4 regions of the Mesorhizobium sp. B2-4-6 genome follow, and region 1 is predicted to be linked to each of the others. Evidence: predicted binding sites of a transcription regulator. Region 1 holds the regulator's gene; each other region holds the start of a gene.
What was found. The regulator LexA, encoded in region 1, represses DNA repair genes until DNA is damaged. The targets are predictions, from matches to a motif close to TGTTCNNNNTGTGTTCNG.
Positions count from the first base shown of each region.

Region 1 (4,927 bases):
TTTGCGCGGCGCCTTCGCGCTGTTTCCGGATTTCTCGTCGCGCCGGCCGGTGAAGAAATATGCCGCTGCAATCGCGCTGTTCTCGATCGCCGCCTACCTCGTGATCTCCGGCATCGTGGTGGCGGCCGAGCGGAGCTTCATCATGCTGGCCGTGATGCTCGCCGCCGTGCTCTTCGACCGCGCGGCGCTCACCATGCGCAACCTGGCGATCTCGGCCATCGCCGTCATCCTTGTCTCGCCGCACGAAGTGGTCGGCCCGAGCTTCCAGATGTCCTTCGCCGCCACCGCCGCGCTGGTCGGCGCCTATGCCGGTTTTGCCGACTATCGCGCCGGCAAAACGACCGCGCCGCCGGCAAAGCGTTCGTTTCTCGGCTTCGTGTCGCGAAAAGTGGCGGTTGGAGTGGGCGGCGCCGCTATAACGTCGCTCATCGCGGGCAGCGCGACATTGTTGTTTGCGATCTGGCACTTCCAGCGGGTGTCGCCGCTCAGCCTGCTGGCCAATCTGGCGGTCATGCCGATCGTCTCACTGATCGTCATGCCGTTCGCCGTGTTGAGCGCGCTGGCCATGCCCTTCGGCTTCGACGGTCCATTCCTTTATGTGATGGGCCAGGGCCTGACGGCGATGATCGCCATCTCGGCGTGGATCTCCGAGCGCTCACCGGTCGATGCCGTCGGGCTGATCTCGATCCAGTCGGTGCTGCTGGCCACGGTCGCGCTGGTCATCGCGACGATGGCCACCACCTGGCTGAGGCTTGCCGCCGTACCCTTCGCGCTCGCCGCGCTGCTGGCCATTCCTCATGCCCGCGCCCCGGATGTGCTTGTCTCGGAGGATGCGCATCTGGTGGCGATGCCGATCGGCGGCGGTGAGCTTGCCATCAACCGCACGCGCTCCAACGAGTTCACCACCGACAACTGGAAACGGGCGCTGAAAGCCGAGGAAATCGTACCGCCGGAGACGTTCGCTAAAGACGCCATGGACATCGCCGATCCCGTCGACCTGCCGCCCGGCTCGCCGTTCTACTGCACCGGCGACCTCTGCATCGGCCGGCATCCTTCCGGCGCCATCGTCGCGCTCGCCGAGAATCGCGCCAGCGCCCGGCCTGCTTGCGGTTTCGCCGACCTCATCGTCATCGACGACGCCACAGCCTACAACCCATGCCGCGATGCGCGCGTGCTTGTCGTCACCAAGCGGCAACTGGCACGCGACGGCAGCGCCGCCATCTTCTTCGATTCGCGATCGGCAACGGCGCGGCCGACCGTTCGCTACGCGGTCGAAGAACCATACCGACCCTGGCACGAGCAGCGGAAATACGCGCGTGAGGCGAGGGGGCTGCCGCCCTATCAACGACCGGAAAAGCCGGCGGTCGCGCCGCAGTTGACAGAGTAGATGGCACGCAATCCCGGCGGAGACCGCCGTGCGGTTCTGCTCAGTAACGGCGGATGAGTCCGACGAGCTTACCCTGAACCTTGACCCGGTCCGGTCCGAAGATACGGGTCTCATAGGCCGGGTTGGCGGCCTCGAGCGCGATCGAGGCACCCTTGCGACGAAACCGCTTCAGGGTCGCTTCCTCGTCGTCGACCAGCGCCACCACGATCTCGCCCGGACTTGCCGTATTGGCATTGCGGATAATGACGGTATCGCCGTCGAAGATACCGGCCTCGATCATCGAGTCGCCCTTGACCTCCAGCGCATAATGCTCGCCGCCCATGATCATGTCCGGCGGCACCGAGATCGAATGCGTCTGGTGTTGGATGGCGTCTATCGGCACGCCGGCGGCGATGCGGCCCATCACCGGAATGGATACGGCCGAAACAGCGTCGTCGTCATTGCTGGGTGTCGGCGTGCGCGAGGGCGTGGCCGGCTTGACCTGGCGGCCGAGATTGCCCTGGCCGCCCTGGATGACGCTCGGCGAAAACTTTCTCGCTGCATTCAGGCCGGGCGCGATCGAGTCGGGCAGCCGCAGCACTTCAAGCGCGCGCGCACGGTTCGGCAGCCGGCGAATGAAGCCGCGTTCTTCCAGCGCCGTGATCAGCCGATGGATGCCCGATTTGGAGGCGAGGTCGAGCGCTTCCTTCATCTCGTCGAAAGACGGCGGAATCCCGCTCTCCTTGAGGCGTTCATGGATGAACATCAGCAGTTCATGTTGTTTGCGCGTCAGCATGGCGGCCCCCTTGGGTTCTGAAACCAGAATCAGAAAAACAAACCCAGAACAAACACTATCTGTTCCAGTTGTGTTCCGCAACCGTTTAAAGTTTAGTGAATTTGTTGAGACTTCGGAAACAATGTTGCATCCAAGCGATACTCGGCCGAGCCAGGTCGGCGGTGTCATTGATTCCGCTCGATTTTGCAGCCCTCCTCAAGCTGCAGCGCGGTCCACCACCGTCACAAAGGCGGGGGCGGGATCGCTTCGGCTCTTGCGCGAACGTGCTTCACCGTGAACGAAACGGACCCAAAATGCCAACCTCGGCAATGATTCCGATCCATGGTCTTCGCCGTCTATGGACCAGCTAACATGGCGCAGAAGGTTCTTGCCGTGGCACGGACGGTGGTGAGACAACCACCCTTGGCCAACCATGAGGGGCGCCATGCCGAAATGGAGGCGGCAGCATGATGGGGGGAATTCCTGATCTCGCCGAGATCGAGGCGATGGATGCCGCGGATCCGCTGCGCGCGCTGCGCGATCGCTTCGTCCTGCCGGAGGGGGTGATCTATCTCGATGGGAATTCGTTGGGAGCGGCCTCGCACGCCGCATTCGACGAGTTGCGCAAGGCAGCCGCCGAGGAGTGGGCGCATGACCTCATTCGTGCCTGGAACAAGGATGGATGGTTCGACATGCCGGTCGAGCTGGGCGACCGGCTCGGGCGCCTGATCGGCGCGGCGCCGGGCCAGACCGTGGTCTGCGACACCACGTCGATCAACATCTACAAAGTGCTGCACGCGGCGATGGCGATGCGGCCGGGCCGAACCGTGATCGTTGCCGAGGGCGACAGTTTTCCGACCGATATCTATATGGCCGAAGGGGTGGCCTCGGCCGGAAAGAACGCTGTCCTGCGCCTGGCTGGCGTGGACGCGCCGACCATCGAGGAACTGATCGACGAACGCGTGGCGGTGGTGTTGGTCAACCACGTCAATTACAAGTCCGGCGAGTTGCGCGACATGGCGGCGCTTACGCGCATGGCGCATGACGCCGGTGCGCTGATCGTATGGGATCTCTGCCACAGCGCGGGCGCCATGCCGGTTGAGCTTGACAGGGCAAGCGCCGATTTCGCCGTCGGCTGCACCTATAAATATCTCAATGGCGGGCCGGGTTCTCCTGCCTTCATCTATGCGGCCGAGCGGCATCTTGCCGATGTGCGGCAGCCGCTCAGCGGGTGGTGGAGCCATGCACGGCCGTTCGCCTTCGAGCAAGCCTATGCGCCAGGCACCGGCATCCGCCGATTTCTGTGCGGCACGCAGCCGGTCCTGTCGATGCGGACGCTGAAAGGCGCGCTCGACATCTGGAACGGCGTTGACCTGGCGACGGTGCGGAGGAAGAGCATTGCGCTGGCCGATCTATTCATCGAACTCGTCGAGGTACGGTGCGGCGGTTGCGATCTTACGCTGGAAAGCACCCGCGACGGCGCCAAACGCGGCAGCCAGATTTCCTTCATTCACCAGCATGGCTACCAGATCATGCGGGCCCTGATCGAACGCGGCGTGATCGGTGATTTTCGGGCGCCGTCGACCATGCGCTTCGGTTTTACCCCGCTCTATGTCGGCTACAGGGATGTCTGGAATGCCGTCGAAGTGCTCGAAGACATCTTGCGGACCGGCGTCTGGCGAGAAGCCCGCTTCGCGGTCAAGACAACCGTTACCTGACCGCGGCGATGCCAATTAAACTCCGCTCAACATCGACCTGATCGCGGAGGGGCCGTGTTCGAAAACCGTATTGCCGACTGGGACAACGCCTATGCCAACGGCGCGAACATCGCCGGCGGCGACCGCTGGCCCGCGGCTTGGGATCACCCGGCGCGGGCCTTTCGGGAAAAGCTGCTGGCGCAAGGCAGGGCGCGGTTCGATATCGTGTACGGCGAAGCGCCGCGCAACCGGTTCGATCTGTTTCTCCCACCTGCTGCGCCAAAGGGGCTCGTCGTGTTCATCCATGGCGGTTACTGGATGGAGTCAGACAAGACCTCCTGGTCGCATCTGGCTGGAGGTGCGCTCGGCCACGGTTTTGCCGTCGCCATGCCGTCTTACACGCTTTGCCCGCGAACCAGGATCAGCGGCATCGTCAACGAGGTTGCGGCAGCGATCGAGAAGGCGGCAGCGATGATCGATGGTCCGCTGGTGCTGACCGGGCACTCGGCCGGCGGGCATCTCGCCAGCCGGATGGTGACCGCGGCCTCGCCGCTGTCGTCCGATGTGTCGCGGCGCATATGCCAGGTTGTTTCGATCTCAGGCCTGCACGACCTTCGGCCGCTGATGTTCACCGCACTGAACGAGACCCTGAACATCGACGAGAAGGAAGCGTTGAGCGAAAGCCCGGCTTTGCTGCGGCCTCGGCAGGGAGCTCGCGTCACCTGTTGGGTCGGCGGCGGCGAGCGTTCGGAATTCCTGCGCCAGAGCGCGTTGCTTGCTAACATCTGGACCGGGCTCGGCGCCGCCACCGGTTCAGTGGTCGAGCCGGACCGGCATCATTTCAACGTTGTCGATGGGCTCGGAGATCCGGATCATCCCCTCACTCGCGCACTGATCGCCGAATAGAGCAATTCGGCGGTGTGAACGGTTTCGGTCGAGAATTGCGTTTAAAACGGCGGGATAGACCGGCTCAGCGCAGCATCAGCACGCTGCACTCGGCGCCGACCTGCGCGGCGGGCGCGAAGGGCTGGCGCACGATCAGGCCGTTGGCGTCGGCAAGCATGCGCAGCATCGAGGAATCCTGGATGC
Region 1 covers NZ_VFVI01000002.1:267,121-272,047, reverse strand. The annotation lists gene FJ957_RS07175 (ComEC/Rec2 family competence protein) at 1-1,387, shown strand, start outside; gene lexA (transcriptional repressor LexA) at 1,428-2,162, opposite strand; gene kynU (kynureninase) at 2,612-3,859, shown strand; gene FJ957_RS07160 (alpha/beta hydrolase) at 3,914-4,744, shown strand; gene glp (gephyrin-like molybdotransferase Glp) at 4,809-4,927, opposite strand, start outside.

Region 2 (4,927 bases), on a different contig from region 1:
TGCTGCGGATAACGACCTAATGCATGTCGCGCAAAAGTGTGCAGCGGTTTTGCGATAACGACATGCATCAAGCAACGACCTAATGCATGTCGCGCAAAAGTGCGCAGCGGTTTTGCGATAACGACATGCATGAAAACAAAGGCTTAAAAGCGTGTCGCCTGAATCCGCTTCAGCGCGACGCGCTTTAGGCGACCAGCTTCAGCCCGACGATGCCGCAGACGATCAGGCCGATACAGGCGAGCCGGACAATCGTCGCCGGCTCGCCGAGCAGCCAGATGCCGAGCAGCGCCGTGCCGACGGTGCCGATGCCGGTCCACACCGCGTAGGCCGTGCCGACGGGCAGCGTCTTCAGCGCCAGCCCGAGCAGGCCGAGGCTGACGATCATCGAGGCAAGAGTGAGAAGGGTCGGCAGTGGCTTCGAAAAGCCGTCGGTATATTTGAGGCCGATCGCCCAGCCGATCTCGAACAGGCCGGCGAAGAAAAGAAGAATCCAGGACATCGAAGACACTCCGTCATTTCAGCATCGCTTGAGATGCTTGGTGGCGGGTCGTCCCGGCCGGTTTTCGGGGAAGCGAGGTCGTCCTCGCCCTTTGATATGGGGCGGCCTGTTTCCCGATCAACAAAACACCGGCAGCATTGTCATGCCGCCGGTTCAAAGTCTGCATTGAGCCGGATCGACCGAATTTGGCCGCTTACTTTTCCTTTATGCGCATCGCCTTGACCGGCGGCGCCTTCGGCGCCGGGGCTGCGGCGGGCTTCTTGGCGTCCTTCTTCGGCTTGCGGGCTTCCTTGCCCGCCTTCATCGCACCTTTAGCCATGATTCGCTCCTCCGATTGTGGACGTGCGAGTGAAACAAGAGAAATGCCGGACCGCAAGAGGCGGCGTCTCGCTTGCGAAGCCGTCCAGCCGGATGTCAACCGGTTTCCCGACGCCATGCTCGCTCGAGCGCGCTGTGGTAGCTTGAACTTCGGACTGCCGGGCGCATTGTCTGTGGACTTTCGCCTGGGCGGGCATCAAGCTCGGGCGCGCCGGGAGATCGAATGGCAGGACATGGCGGGTCAAGACGAGTGATCTATGCCGCGCTCGCCGGCAATTTGGCGATCGCGCTGACCAAATTCGCGGCGGCGGCCTTCACCGGTTCGTCCGCCATGCTGTCGGAAGGCGTGCATTCGCTGGTCGACACCGGTAATGGCGGGCTCCTGCTCTATGGTATGCACCGCGCCGCGCGGCCGCCCGACCGCACCCACCCGCTCGGCCATGGACGCGAGCTCTATTTCTGGAGCTTCATCGTGGCGCTTCTGGTGTTCGCGCTCGGCGCCGGCGTCTCCTTCTATGAGGGCGTCATCCACATCATGGCGCCCGAACCGGTCGTCAATGCCAAGGTCAACTACGTCGTGCTTGCCCTCTCCTTCGTCTTCGAGGGCAGCTCATGGCTGGTGGCGCTGAAGGAGTTCCGGCAGCAGAAGGGCCGCCAGGGCTGGTTCGAAGCCGTACGCCGCAGCAAGGATCCGAGCGTCTACACGGTGCTGTTCGAGGACAGCGCCGCGCTGCTTGGCCTTGTCGTCGCCTTCGCCGGCATCCTGTCGGCCGACCTTCTGGAAATCCCCGAGCTCGACGGCGTCGGCTCGATCGGCATCGCCATCATCCTGGGCGCCACGGCCATCTTCCTGGCGCGCGAGAGCAAGGGCCTGCTGCTGGGTGAACCTGCCTCGCCCGAAGTGCAGAAGAAGGTGCTGGCGATCGTCCAGGAGGATCCGGCCGTCCAGCGGGCGAACGGAATTCTGAGCGTCCATATCGGGCCGGAGGAAATCGTCGCGGGTTTGAGCATCGAATTCGAGGATCATCTCACGGCTCCCGAGATCGAGGCCTGCGTCGAGCGCCTGGAACTAAGGCTCAAGCAGGAAATGCCGCAGATATCCAGGCTCTTCGTCAAGCCGCAAACGACTGGCACATGGGAGCAGCGGCGCGAGGCCATCGCCGAGGCTTCGGACGAGAGCTAGGCTTGAAGCGGCGAAGTTTTCTAGGGAGAAAAGGCAATGAAAATCGACGGCGGATGCCACTGCGGCGCCATAACCTATGAAGCCGAGGTTGACCCCGAAAAGACTTCCATTTGCCACTGCACGGACTGCCAGAAGTTGACCGGCACAGCCTTCCGCGTGACGGTGCGCGTGCCTGAAGAGGACTACCGCATCACCAGGGGTGAGCCGAAGGTCTATATCAAGACGGGATCAAGCGGCGCAAAGCGGGCGCAGGGTTTCTGCGGCAATTGCGGCTCGCATCTTTATGCCACCTCCGTCGGCGACGGGCCTAAGATCTACGGCATCAGGGTCGGCACTTCGCACCAGCGCGACCAGTTGGTGCCCCGAACGCAATACTGGCATCGCTCGGCGCTGCCGTGGCTGCCGGAATTCGAAGGCACCAGGGTGGTCGAGGAGCAGTAGGCTCAATCGTCGCCTTCGACGACGCGCAGCCTGAGTTGGCCGGTCTTGGAATCGGCCACGCGCGCCCCGGCCTCGACCTTGGCCGGCCCGTTGCGCGGCGGCTCGGCCTCGCCCTCGGCAAACTCCAGCGCCTCGATCTTCTGGCCGCGCTTGGTCACTTTCGACGTCGACACCAGGATGTCGTCGATGTCCTTGGTCGCCTGGCCGAAATGCGTCTGCAGCCGGCGCACCCGCTCGTCGACCCGCGCCACATCCTCCATCAGCCGGATGACCTCGCCCTGGATCAGATGTGCCTGCTCGCGCATGCGGGCATCCTTCAGGATCGACTGGATGACCTGGATCGACAGCATCAGCAGCGAGGGCGAGACGATGACGACGCGGGCGCGATGCGCCTTCTGCACCACCGCCTCGAAATTCTCGTGGATTTCGGCGAACACCGATTCCGACGGCACGAACATGAAGGCGGTGTCCTGCGTCTCGCCCTGGATCAGGTATTTTTCGGCGATATCGCGGATATGCACCTCGATGTCGCGCCGAAAAGCCTGCGCCGCCGCCTTCTGCATGTCGGCGCCCTCGGCGGCACGGATGGCGTTCCAGGCTTCGAGCGGGAACTTGGCGTCGACGGCCAGCATAGGCGCGCCGTTGGGCATCCGCACCAGGCAATCGGGCCGGCTGCCATTGCTCAGACTGGCCTGGAACTCGTAGGCGCCGTGCGGCAGGCCGTCGGCGACGATCGCCTCCATCCGCGACTGGCCGAAGGCGCCGCGCGTCTGCTTGTTGGAGAGGATCGCCTGCAACTGCACGACCTGGCCGGCCAAGGACTGGATGTTGCCTTGCGCGGTGTCGATCACCGCCAGCCGCTCCTGCAGCTTGGCCAGGCTCTCATGCGTCGACTTGGTCTGCTCGGCCATGGTCTGGCCGAGACGCCCGGTCATGGCGTCGAGCCGTTGTCCGAGCGACTGGGTTAGTTCAGCCTGCCTCGCCCCAAAAACTTCGGCGATCGCGCCCATGCGCCCCTGCATCTCGGCCTGCGCCTGCATAATGTCGGCCATCCTCGCCTCGGCATCGCGGGCATGGTCGGCGGCTTCGGCGGCCGCCACCGCGCGCGCGCCGGCCGCGCGCCACAAGGCGACCACGAGCGCCACGAACAGCGCAAGCAGAAGGATTGCGCCGAAAGCCAGCGCCTGGCCAAGCGTGATGGTCGTGGCGCCAAGCCGCGCGATGGGCTCGGAAAGCATGGAGGTCATGTCGTTCATTTGGGCAGCATAACCGATTCGGCCTTCTGGCACAGATCAAAACGTGAACAAGCCAAAGATGCCCCGGTTGACGCTTTTCGAGCGAGGTCTTAGGTGAGACGCCATGTCGATCAAGCCTCTCATCATCCTTCCCGATCCTGTCCTGCGCCAGGTTTCCGAGCCGGTCGAGCGCGTCGATGCCGATTTGCGCAGGCTGGCCGACGACATGCTCGACACCATGTATGACGCGCCGGGCATCGGCCTTGCGGCGATCCAGGTCGGCGAGCCGCGGCGGCTACTGGTCATCGACCTCGCCAAGGAAGGCGAGCCGCCGGAGCCGCATGTTTTCATCAATCCGGAAGTGCTCGAAAGTTCCGACCAGCGTTCCGTCTATGAGGAAGGCTGCCTGTCGATCCCAGACTATTATGCCGAGGTCGAGCGCCCGGCCTCGGTGCGGGTGAAGTACCTCGACCGCGACGGCAAGTTGCAGGAGATGCAGGCGGAAGGCCTGATGGCCACCTGCCTGCAGCACGAGATCGACCATCTCAACGGCGTGCTGTTCATCGACCACATCTCGAAGCTGAAGCGCGACATGGTGGTGAGGAAGTTCAAGAAGCTCGCCAAGGACAAGGTGCCGGGCAAGATGGTGGGGTAGGCTATCATTCAATCAGTCCACGCAGGATCCAGTCTTTCCCCAATTCGATGGCTTTGGAGCCTAATTCCAGCGCAAGCGCGCGAGATTCGGGCGAGAATATTAGAACTGTGGCCAAGGCCCCTGCAAATAGCGGCGTGAAATAGATACGGAGCGCTCGCTCACTCCGTTTGGATAGTTCGCCTTGTGTGAATTCCTCCTCACTCGATTCAAACTCGGCGATTGGAGGACGACGTGTCCCAAATGGTTTTTGACGAGTCTTCATATGAATGGCTCCGAGGAAGCAGGCGGCTCGAATCATATGAGGAAGTTATTCGAACTTAGTTAACGATTAGTCTTCGGTGCTGCACAAACCCCTTACTGGGCTTGGTTGAGTAAGGCTCCTCGTTGTGATATCGTGATATCAAATTGGAGGTTGGCGTGAGCGATCTACTAATTAGAAATGTTCCCGAGCCCCTGAAACGCGAGATCGAGCAGGCCGCCCGAAAGGTTGGTCAGAGCCTATCGGGCAAAGCCATCGATCTTCTGTGGAAAGGTATGATTGCAGAACAGGAGACAAGGTTAGAACCTAATCTCTCAGCATGGGACAGTATTCGCTC
Region 2 covers NZ_VFVI01000008.1:153,562-158,488, reverse strand. The annotation lists gene sugE (quaternary ammonium compound efflux SMR transporter SugE) at 185-499, opposite strand; gene FJ957_RS32485 (hypothetical protein) at 693-818, opposite strand; gene FJ957_RS20485 (cation diffusion facilitator family transporter) at 1,041-2,000, shown strand; gene FJ957_RS20480 (GFA family protein) at 2,037-2,441, shown strand; gene FJ957_RS20475 (DNA recombination protein RmuC) at 2,444-3,697, opposite strand; gene def (peptide deformylase) at 3,801-4,331, shown strand; gene FJ957_RS20465 (hypothetical protein) at 4,336-4,593, opposite strand; gene FJ957_RS20460 (plasmid stabilization protein) at 4,749-4,927, shown strand, end outside.
Region 2: a site for LexA is predicted at 3,730-3,747, ahead of FJ957_RS20475 (DNA recombination protein RmuC). Genes of this name have one in related genera too.

Region 3 (4,927 bases), on a different contig from region 1:
GCAGGAATTTTGTGTTGCGGTCGTAGAGCGTCTGCAGCGCCGCAACGGCCTTTTTGGCGTCGTGGAAGCTCTGCTTGCCGAAGGGCTCCGGCATGACGACCGATTCGATGGCTTGGGGGTAGATTCGCTTTTCCATGGCTCAATATAGAGACTCAGGAGAGCGCTTGGGAGGGGGAGCCAGGCCTCAAGCGGTCCGGCGCGTCGTTTTTCTTCGGCTGCCTTATCCGCGCTGCAGGCTGATCAGCAGCACGAAGCCGACGCTGGTGTTCTTGTGCGGCGGCGCCTCGATCCTGTTGCCCGTGTCGGCGCGCATCATCGGCACCGCCAACACGGGGGCGGCAAGCAGCATCAGGATGAGCGTCGCCCGCGGCAGCAGCCGAAGGGCATTGGTTGCGATGGCGGCGATGCGGTTCATTTTAGTGGTGTCCCCGTTCCAGCTTGGTCGTTTCAACGCTTGAATTGGTTCACGAGGCCGACAACGCAGGCACCGGCCGTTCCCACGGGCGGGCCGAATGACCGGCCTCCGCAACGAGAATGGCGAAGAACATGCCAAACAGGCTCATCAGCAGGCAGACGATTGCGAAGCGACGGGCAAGCATTTCTCTCTCCTTCAATGCGGGAGAGAATGCCGGAATGCCTCTGAACCGGTTCTGAGACTGGTATTCATCTGCGGTTCAAATTGATTGACGAGGTCTTGAACAGGTGCCGGTGGCGCAGCGCCGGTCCGGCGGAGCGCCGCCGCTCCAAAGGAAAACGGGGCCGTTCGGCCCCGTTTCGGATGATCTGGAATCTGGCGATCAGAGCTTATGCCAGGTCTGGCTCTTGCAGATCAGGCCGCCAAGTACGCAGCCGCTCATCTTGAGCGTCGTGCCCGTGAGCGTCGCCTTGCCGGAATAGGTCTTGTCGTTCGCCGGGTCGGTGATGTTGCCGGCATATTTGTTGTCGCCTGTCGCCTTCATCGAGCCGATCGTCTTGCCCGCATATTTGCCGGTCTTGAGCGTGATGGAGAACGAGCCGCCGCCGCCGATCGTCGCCGTCTCGCCGGACTGCGTCTTCCAACTGCCTTCGATCGGGTCGGCCCACGCGGCGCTCGCCATGATCACTGTGGCCGCCAGGGCCAGGCTCATCTTTCGAAACATCTTGTCCTCCTCCCTATGGGGTTGCGGCGGGCTCCGGTCCGCCTTCCTGCCCCTTACGCAAAGGTAAAGCTAATCCAGCTCCCGCCAAAACAAAAGCGGTGCCGCCACGGAAGGTTGCAAGGATTTTCGCGCCCTGCATTGCCCGGAATAAACGAAACTCGAAAAACGCTTCGGTTTCCGTGGTTAGCGAAGTCTTGATTCCGCTCGCGGCAATTTTCATCGAATTTGATGCAAAATGGCTGAAACGCTGGATTCCCATGCTTAACAGTTTTTCGCGTTTACCTCTTGTTTTAGCTTTGTTTTCCTCAAATTAAGCAAGCCATTTAACGACAGATTCAAGGCCAGCCGTCATCCTCGAAAGCATCGAAAGAGCGCCCCGCCCCAAGGGAAAAGGAGGCAGCTCTCGGGAGCCAGACAGGGGATTGAAATGGCACGTTTTGAAATGCTTGAAGACGGCTTCGGCGCCATGGGGGCAACTGCCCAGGCCGACATTCTTTTCGAACTGGGCATGATGTATGCGACCGGCCGCGATTGCGAGACCGATGTCGTTGCCGCCCACAAATGGTTCAACATCGCCGCGATCAAGGGCTCGGTCCGCGCCGCCGAGCTGCGCTCGGAGCTGTCGGCCACCATGTCGAAAGTCGAGATCGCCACGGCGCTGCGCGAAGCGCGCGAATGGATGACGATGCACTGATCCTGAGCGCGCAACGCTCGGAAATTCATTGGGACAAGGCCGCGAAAAGACGGCCGGTCAAGAAGAACGAGAACGCGGCAGGTTGAAACAACCGAAGCCACGCAAGAACAGGGAAGCGAGCGGGGTTCAGGCGCGGGGCGCCGGGGAAGCTCGATTGCAAAAAAGCCGCGACCGGCCGGGACAAGGCCGGCGCGGCTTTTTGCATTACGTGTGGTAATCGGCCGCGTGGCCCAAGAAATCCTCGCCTAAATGAACCAAAACCTTCCGCATTGTGCTCTCGACAGTTTCGGCGAAGGGTGAAATTGTCCCGGCTCTGTGGAAGAAGCGCGGCCGGAGCGGCGCGCGCAAGTGGAGGAGTTCTTATAGTCATGAAAAAATTGGGTATTTTGAGCGCGGCCGCATTTGGCCTGATGATGAGCGCCTCGGTTGCCTTCGCCGACGACATCACCATTTCGGTGGTCGGCCCGATGACCGGCCAGCTCGCCACCATCGGTGACCAGTTCAAGCAGGGCGCGCAGGCTGCCGCCGACGCGATCAATGCCGCTGGCGGCGTCAACGGCTCCCAGATCAAGCTCGACATCGAGGACGACCAGTGCGATCCGAAGCAGGCGGTCTCGGTCGCCAACCGCATCGTCGCCAACGGCGTCAAGTTCGTCGACGGCCATGCCTGCTCGGGCTCGAGCATTCCGGCCTCGGCCGTCTATGCCGAAGCCGGCGCGCTGATGATGAGCCCCGCCTCGTCCAACCCGGTGCTGACCGATGCCGCGGCCAAGGCCGGCTGGCCGACCATCATGCGCCTCTACACGCGTGACGACGCGCAGGGCGCCTTCATCGGCCCTTGGATCGCCAAGAAATACGCCGGCAAGAATGTTGTCGTCCTGCACGACAAGAGCGCCTACGGCCAGGGTGTCGCCGATGCGGTGAAGGCGACGATGAATGCCGGCGGCCTCAAGGAAGTCGACTATGAAGGCATCAATGCCGGCGAGAAGGACTATTCGGCCCTCGTCACCAAGCTGAAGGAACTGAAGGCCGATGTCGTCTATTTCGGCGGCTATCACCCGGAGGCGGGCCTGATCCTGCGTCAGGCGGCCGAGCAGAACGTCAAGTTCCAGCTGATCATGCCGGACTCGATCGCCTCGCCGGAATTCTGGCAGGTCGCCGGCCCGGCCGGTGAAGGCACCATGTTTGTCTTCCCGTCGGACCCGCAGTCGAAGCCCGAAGCCAAGGACGCCGTCGCCAAGATCAAGGCCGGCGGCTTCACGCCGGAAGGCTTCACGCTGTTCTCCTATGCGGTGATCCAGGCCGTGGCTGAAGGCGTCAAGCGCGCCGGCACCGACGATCCGGCCAAGGTCGCGGAGGCGCTCAAGGACGGCAAGCCGATCAGCACCGTCGTCGGCGACGTCGTCTTCGACGAGAAGGGCGACCTGAAGAACGCCAGCTACGACATCAACCAGTGGCACGACGGCAAATACGCGCCGATCCAGCCGTAATTCGGTTCTGCAATCGAGGAAATGGCCGGGCTCGTCCCGGCCATTTTCGTTTGTGCCGTGGCATTGACGTACAGGCGAGGCCGGCGCTGTCCCGCCGACATAGCTATTCAGCCCTGGCCGTCCTCCGCGAACCGGACCAGCACCGTGCCGTCGCTGACCTGTGCGCCCTCGGCCGCGATCTCGGCGATCACGCCGTCATGCGGGGCGGCGATCATATGCTCCATCTTCATGGCTTCGAGGATCAACAGCGGCTGGCCCTTGATCACGGCATCGCCCGCCGCGGCGCGCACCAGCTTGACCAGGCCTGGCATCGGCGCGCGCAGGCTGCCTGCGGCGGCTCCCGCCTCGTCGGCCTTGGCAAGCGGATCGGGAACCGTGAACGTATAGCCGACCGCGCCCTCGAAGACGGTAACGTGGCCGGGCCAGCGGGCGGCATGCGGCATGGTCCGCAAATCGTGCGTGTTCACCGCATCATGCGGTGCCTCCAGCGCCACCTGGAAGCGGCTGTCCGGCCGTGCCGAAACCTTGGCCAGGATGTTCTCCTCGCCATGGCGCAGGCGAATGCGGCGCGACAGCGTGTGGAAATGCGCATAGCCGGAAAGCGTGGACCAGGGATCGGCGGCGGGACCCGGCGTGCCGGCATCCATCGCGGCAAGCGCCGCCGCGGCGATCGTCTCGTCGCCCGGCCCGGGAATGGTGGTGAGCGCCTCCTGATGCCGGCCGATCAGCCCGGTATCGACGTCGCCGGCCGCGAAATCGGCGTCGGCCGCGAGCGCCGCCAGGAAGGCGGTGTTGACGGTCGAGCCGGCGACTTCGGTCCGGGCGAGGGCATCACGCAGCGCGCCGAGCGCCGTGGCCCGGTCCTTGCCGTAAACAACCAGCTTGGCGATCATCGGGTCATAGAAGGGCGAGATCGCATCGCCGGCACGCACGCCGGTCTCGATGCGCATCGCGGCGCCTTCCGCCGCGGCGTCGGGGAATTTGAGATGATGCAGCGTGCCGGTCGCCGGCAGGAAACCCTTCGCGGCATCCTCGGCATAGAGGCGTGCCTCGAAAGCGTGGCCGGCAAGCGCGATCTCGCCCTGCATTTTCGGCAGTTTTTCGCCGGATGCGACGCGAAGCTGCCATTCGACCAGATCGACGCCGGTGACCATCTCGGTGACGGGGTGCTCGACCTGCAACCGCGTGTTCATCTCCATGAACCAGAAGCGGTCGGCTTTGAGCCCCTGAGAGGCGTCGACGATGAACTCGATCGTGCCGGCGCCCGAATAATTGATCGCCTTGGCGGCCTTCACGGCCGCCTCCGTCATCGCCTTGCGCAGCACCGGCGTCATGCCGGGGGCGGGCGCCTCCTCGATCACCTTCTGGTGGCGGCGCTGCGCCGAGCAGTCGCGTTCATAGAGATGCACGACATTGCCGAAATTGTCGCCAAACACCTGCACTTCGATATGGCGCGGCTTGTCGACATATTTTTCCACCAGCACGCGATCGTCGCCGAACGCTGCTTTCGCTTCGCGCCGCGCGCCGGACAGCGCTTCCGAGAAATCGTCGGGGTGGTCGACGCGCCGCATGCCCTTGCCGCCGCCGCCGGCCCGCGCCTTGAT
Region 3 covers NZ_VFVI01000003.1:112,735-117,661, forward strand. The annotation lists gene FJ957_RS10450 (AMP nucleosidase) at 1-94, opposite strand, end outside; gene FJ957_RS10455 (hypothetical protein) at 221-415, opposite strand; gene FJ957_RS32425 (hypothetical protein) at 465-599, opposite strand; gene FJ957_RS10460 (DUF2147 domain-containing protein) at 798-1,139, opposite strand; gene FJ957_RS10465 (hypothetical protein) at 1,153-1,398, opposite strand; gene FJ957_RS10470 (sel1 repeat family protein) at 1,567-1,833, shown strand; gene FJ957_RS10475 (ABC transporter substrate-binding protein) at 2,202-3,323, shown strand; gene FJ957_RS10480 (acetyl/propionyl/methylcrotonyl-CoA carboxylase subunit alpha) at 3,431-4,927, opposite strand, start outside.
Region 3: a site for LexA is predicted at 1,426-1,443, ahead of FJ957_RS10470 (sel1 repeat family protein). Genes of this name have one in related genera too.

Region 4 (4,927 bases), on a different contig from region 1:
GTGATCAGCGCATCGCGCGCCGCCTCGACCGAGATTTCTCCACTGCGCGCTGCCTCGCATGCCTTCACCGCGGCGCCGTAGCTGAGGCGGCGGCGCGACGGCGGAAATTCGGTCAGGAAGTCATGCATGTCGAACAGCGAGGCGATCATGCGCTTGTGGCCGGCGCCGACGCTGAGGGCGACGGGGGTGAAGAACATCCTGTCGTACATTCGGACCTCGTGTATTGGCTGTGGAAGCAGGGGGCTGCCGCCCCCGGTCTGGGGGAAGGACGCCACACAACGCGGCTTGCGGCGAGTGGTTCCGTGCGTGCCGATTTTTCCGTACTGGACGTGATCCGTCGGGCAGGCGGCCTATTTCCACATCCCGCGCATGCGGGAGCCGAGATCGACCTTGACGCCCGGCTTCTGGCGCGGGTCGTCCTTGAGCGCAGCACTTGCCCAGGACGACTGCTCGAAGGCCGAAAGCATCGAGGCCGGGATGAAGCGGGTGCGCGAGGCATAGACGTGGCGGTCGCCGCGCGCCGGCTGGTTGTGCGGATAAAAGCGCTGCGGCACGACGAGATGCAGGCTGTCCTTGGCCCTCGTCATCGCCACGTAGAGCAGGCGCCGCTCCTCCTCGATGTCCTCCTTGGTGCCAACGCCGAGATCGGCCGGGATGCAGCCGTCGACGGTGTTGAGCACGAAGACGTTCTTCCACTCCTGGCCCTTGGCCGAATGGATGGTCGACAGGATGAGATAATCCTCGTCGCGATGCGGCGGCCCGGCCTGGTCGCTGGTGGCGTCGGGCGGGTCGAGGGTGAGCTCGGTCAGGAAGCGCTCGCGCGACGGATAGGTCGATGCGATCTGTTCGAGCTGTATGAGGTCGGCGCGGCGCGTGATCGCATCCTCATGGATGCGTTCCATATGCGGCTCGTACCAAAGCCTGATCCGCTCGAGGTCGGCCGGCCATTTGGCGCCGGCGCGTAAGCCGCCATAGATGTCGAGGAACACCGGCCAATCCTGCGCGGCGCGCTGCGGCGGCCGGAAGCGGGCAAGGCCGAGCGTCTCGTCCAGCGACGTCGCCATGGCGTCCACGATCTGCGAGGCGGCAGATGGGCCGATCCCTGGCATGAGCTGCAGCACCCGAAAACCGGCGACGCGGTCGCGCGGGTTTTCGGCGAAGCGCAGCATCGCCAGCATGTCCTTGACATGCGCGGCATCCAGGAATTTCAGGCCGCCAAACTTGACGAAAGGGATGTTGCGGCGTGTGAGCTCGACCTCCAGCGGCCCGCTATGGCTCGAGGTGCGGAACAGCACCGCCTGCGCCTTCAGCGCCGTGCCGGCCTCGCGCTCCGCCAGGATCGCCTGGCAGACATAGTTGGCCTGCTCGGCCTCGTCGCGCACGCTGACCAGCTGCGGCTTGTGCGATGACCGCCGCTCGGTCCAGAGATTCTTGGTGAAGCGCTCGCTGGCCTCGCCGATCACCTTGTTGGCCGCGGCCAGGATCGTCTCGGTCGAGCGGTAATTGCGCTCCAGCATGACGACCGCTGCTTCTTGCGCGAACTGTCTTGGAAAGTCGAGGATGTTGCGCACTTCCGCGGCGCGGAAGGAATAGATCGACTGCGCGTCGTCGCCAACGACGGTCAAGCCCGCGCCGTCCGGTTTCAGCGCCAGAAGGATCGAGGCCTGCAGCCGGTTGGTATCCTGGTATTCGTCGACAAGTACATGGTCGAAGCGGCTGGAAAGATGCGCGGCGATCTCCGGCTCCGCCGCCATCTGCGCCCAGTAGAGCAGCAGGTCGTCGTAGTCGAGCACGTTCTGCACCTGCTTGGCCTCGACATAGGCCGCGAACAGCTCCTTGAGCTGGTCCGCCCACGCAGCGCACCACGGGAAGGCGGAGCCCAGCACTTCACCCAGCGGCGCCTGCGCATTCACCGCCCGCGAATAGATCTGCAGGCAGGTGCCTTTGGTGGGAAAGCGGCTTTCGGTTTTCGAGAATCCCAGCTCGTGCCGGGCAAGGTTCATCAGGTCGGCGGAATCTTCGCGGTCGTGGATGGTGAAGGCCGGATCGAGGCCGATCTGCTCGGCATAATCGCGCAGCAGTCGCGCGCCGATGCCGTGGAAAGTGCCGGCCCAGGCGAGCGCGTCGGTGATGATGGCGGCGTCGCGTCCCAGCACCTCGCCGGCGATGCGCTCAACGCGCTTGGCCATCTCGGCAGCGGCGCGACGGGAGAAGGTCATCAGCAGAATGCGGCGCGGATCGGCGCCCTTGACGATGAGATGGGCGACGCGATGCGCCAGCGTGTTGGTCTTGCCGGAGCCGGCGCCGGCGATCACCAGCAGCGGCGCGGCCACTTTGCCGTCGCCATGCATCACCGCCAGCCGCTGCTCGTCGTTCAGCCGGCCAAGATAGGCGGGCGCCTCGAAGGACGAATCACGAGCGGCGATGTTCATCGCCCATCAAGCATCGTTTCCGCTTTGTTCGCAACGGGTACGGCGCTGGCGATTGGCGAAAGCCGACGCGACAGACGATCTCCCAAGGGGAGATTGGCTGAACTACCGCTTCGGCTCGACCCCCATCGCCGCCGACTGGCGCCGCAAATTGCGCCGCTCGTCGCCCGGCATGTCCAGTGGCGCGACGTTGCCGGGCACCTCGTCGATAATCCTGATGGCGACGCGGTAGGCGGTGTAGGCAAACAGGCCTGTTAACATCAGGCGGATCATGGCTATCTCCTTATGCGGTTCGATCGGGTCTCAACCGGGTGGCCAACGGTTGGTTCCCCTCCAGCCAGCCAAACCGCGCCACGCAACCAAACCGCCACCGCTTCGTTGCCCTTGAGATCAAGGAGCAAACGAGAGGAGCTCGTCATGAAGAAGCTTCCTGTGCTGCTGGCTCTTGCGGCAGGGCTCGTGCTCGTCGCCTGTGACAACAGCGTGCAACCCACCAAGGCGCCGGGCGCTGAAGTCAACCAGAATCCTCAGGTCGACAAGAACCCGGTGCCGAAATCGACCACCGGTGGCGACCAGCAGGGTACAGCGCCGAAGCAATAGGGCAGGCGGGCTGAATTGTCGTCAGTCTGAAACGAAGAAGGCCGGCGCTGCTTGGGAGGAAGCTGATAGCGCCGGCCAAGCGGGAAAATCAGGCCCGCCGCACAACATAAGATAGCTGAGTCTCCGCTTTGCGTCATGGTGCGATCGCGGTAGCCGGCTATACAGCTCCGAAGAAATCACCGGAAAATCCTGAAATTCCGCCGAGGTCCGCCTTCGCGGGTATCTGGGTGTCGTGTTTTGCTGCGCGCGACCTCATCGGAGGCAATCGTGAAAAGTCTGGCGGCCAAGACGCTGCCGACGGCCGGATATTGGCGGCCAGAGCTATCGAGGAAGAGGTGTGCGAACGCTGGTAGCCGGCATCCGGCCTTCAAGCCACCGCCGCGCGCCCTAGTTGTCCGCCGGCGATCTCTACGTCCAGCTGGCGCTGCGTCAGCGCCGCTTCGGCCATGATCCACTGCTTGAACAACTGCACCTTGCGGGCGCCGAGCGCCTTGGTGGGGTTGACGAAATACCAGCCCGCCGTGTTGGGGTGGTGGACCGCGAAGGGGGCCACCAGCCGTTCGGCGCGGATGTCGCTTGCCATATAGGCGCGGTTGGCGACGGCAAAGCCCATGCCGGCATTGGCCGCCTCGTAGGACATCATGCAGCTATCGAAATAGACGCTCATGGTTTCGCCAAGCACGAAGCTCGCGCCGGCAAAGCCCAGCCATGACTGCCAGCTCTGCGTGCAGGTGTCGGAATGCAGCAGTGTGAAATAGCGCAGGTCTTCCGGCGTCACCTTCGACAGCGGCTTGTCGCCCAGCACATCGTGGAAGAGCTTGCGGCTGCAGACCGGTGTCAGGTCTTCCTTGAACAGCAGTTCCGAGGTGAGGCCGGGGAAGTTGCCGTCGCCATATCGGATCTCGAGATCGTATTCCGAGGTCGAGAATTCATGCGTGGCATAGGAAGTCGCCACCCGCATCTCGATGTCGGGATATTGCCGCTGGAAGGACGAGAGCCGCGGGAACAGCCAGCGCGCGGCAAAGGTCGGCAGCACGCAGATCCGCAGCACATGCGCCTGCGACTGGCCCGTAGCCTCCATGCTGGCCGCTACGATCCGCTCCAGCGCCTCGCGGACGCGCGCCACGTAGGTCTCACCCTCCGGCGTCAGCGACACGGCATTGCCGCCGCGCTCGAAGATCTTGAAGCGAAGCTGATCCTCCAGGCTCTTCACGCGCTGGCTGACGGCGGAAGCGGTGATGAACTGCTCTTCGCCGGCACGCGTGAAATTCCTGTGCCTCGCGGCGCTCTCCACGATTTTCAGCGAGTTGAGGTTGACCTGACTGAGCAGACGCACGGGGTTTCGACCTTAAGCTGGGCTTACGCTACCACCAGCATTCCTAAATTTACAGGGGTAGGCGTTTAAATGACTGCTAACCAAGTGTTGCCCCCACCTTGGAGAAAGTAGAATGAACGCCCATACAATTCCCGAACTGCGCTGCGCAATGAGCCGCGAGGCGATCATTGGTCATGAGACCTCCTGGAAAGTGTCGGGTTTCGGCGTCGCCCAGTATCGTCACGGTTACGACCCCGCTCTGCTTGCCGCCATCGAGGAAGCCGCCCTGAAGTTGAAGGCCAGCCATGCCGTGCACAAGCACCTCGACCTCACCTTCATCACCGGCGCCGACCGCTATATTCCGGAGATCAAGGAGCTTTTACACGACAAGCTGCGCCTGGAAAGACTTTCCGACATGATGGGCACCAAGCTCGAGCCGTATCCGCTGTCGATCGTCGGCTCGACCGTCACCTTCATGAATCCGAAAGACGGTGCGGTCGAATGGCATTGCGACGGCGTTCCGGTGACCGAACTCATTCCGCTGTCGATCAGCGACCCGCTCATCGGCGGCCATCTTGAGATC
Region 4 covers NZ_VFVI01000003.1:299,292-304,218, forward strand. The annotation lists gene FJ957_RS11465 (DUF982 domain-containing protein) at 1-209, opposite strand, end outside; gene FJ957_RS11470 (ATP-dependent helicase) at 351-2,432, opposite strand; gene FJ957_RS31790 (hypothetical protein) at 2,535-2,702, opposite strand; gene FJ957_RS11475 (hypothetical protein) at 2,847-3,029, shown strand; gene FJ957_RS11480 (LysR substrate-binding domain-containing protein) at 3,397-4,365, opposite strand; gene FJ957_RS11485 (hypothetical protein) at 4,478-4,927, shown strand, end outside.
Region 4: a site for LexA is predicted at 2,447-2,464, ahead of FJ957_RS11470 (ATP-dependent helicase). Genes of this name have one in related genera too.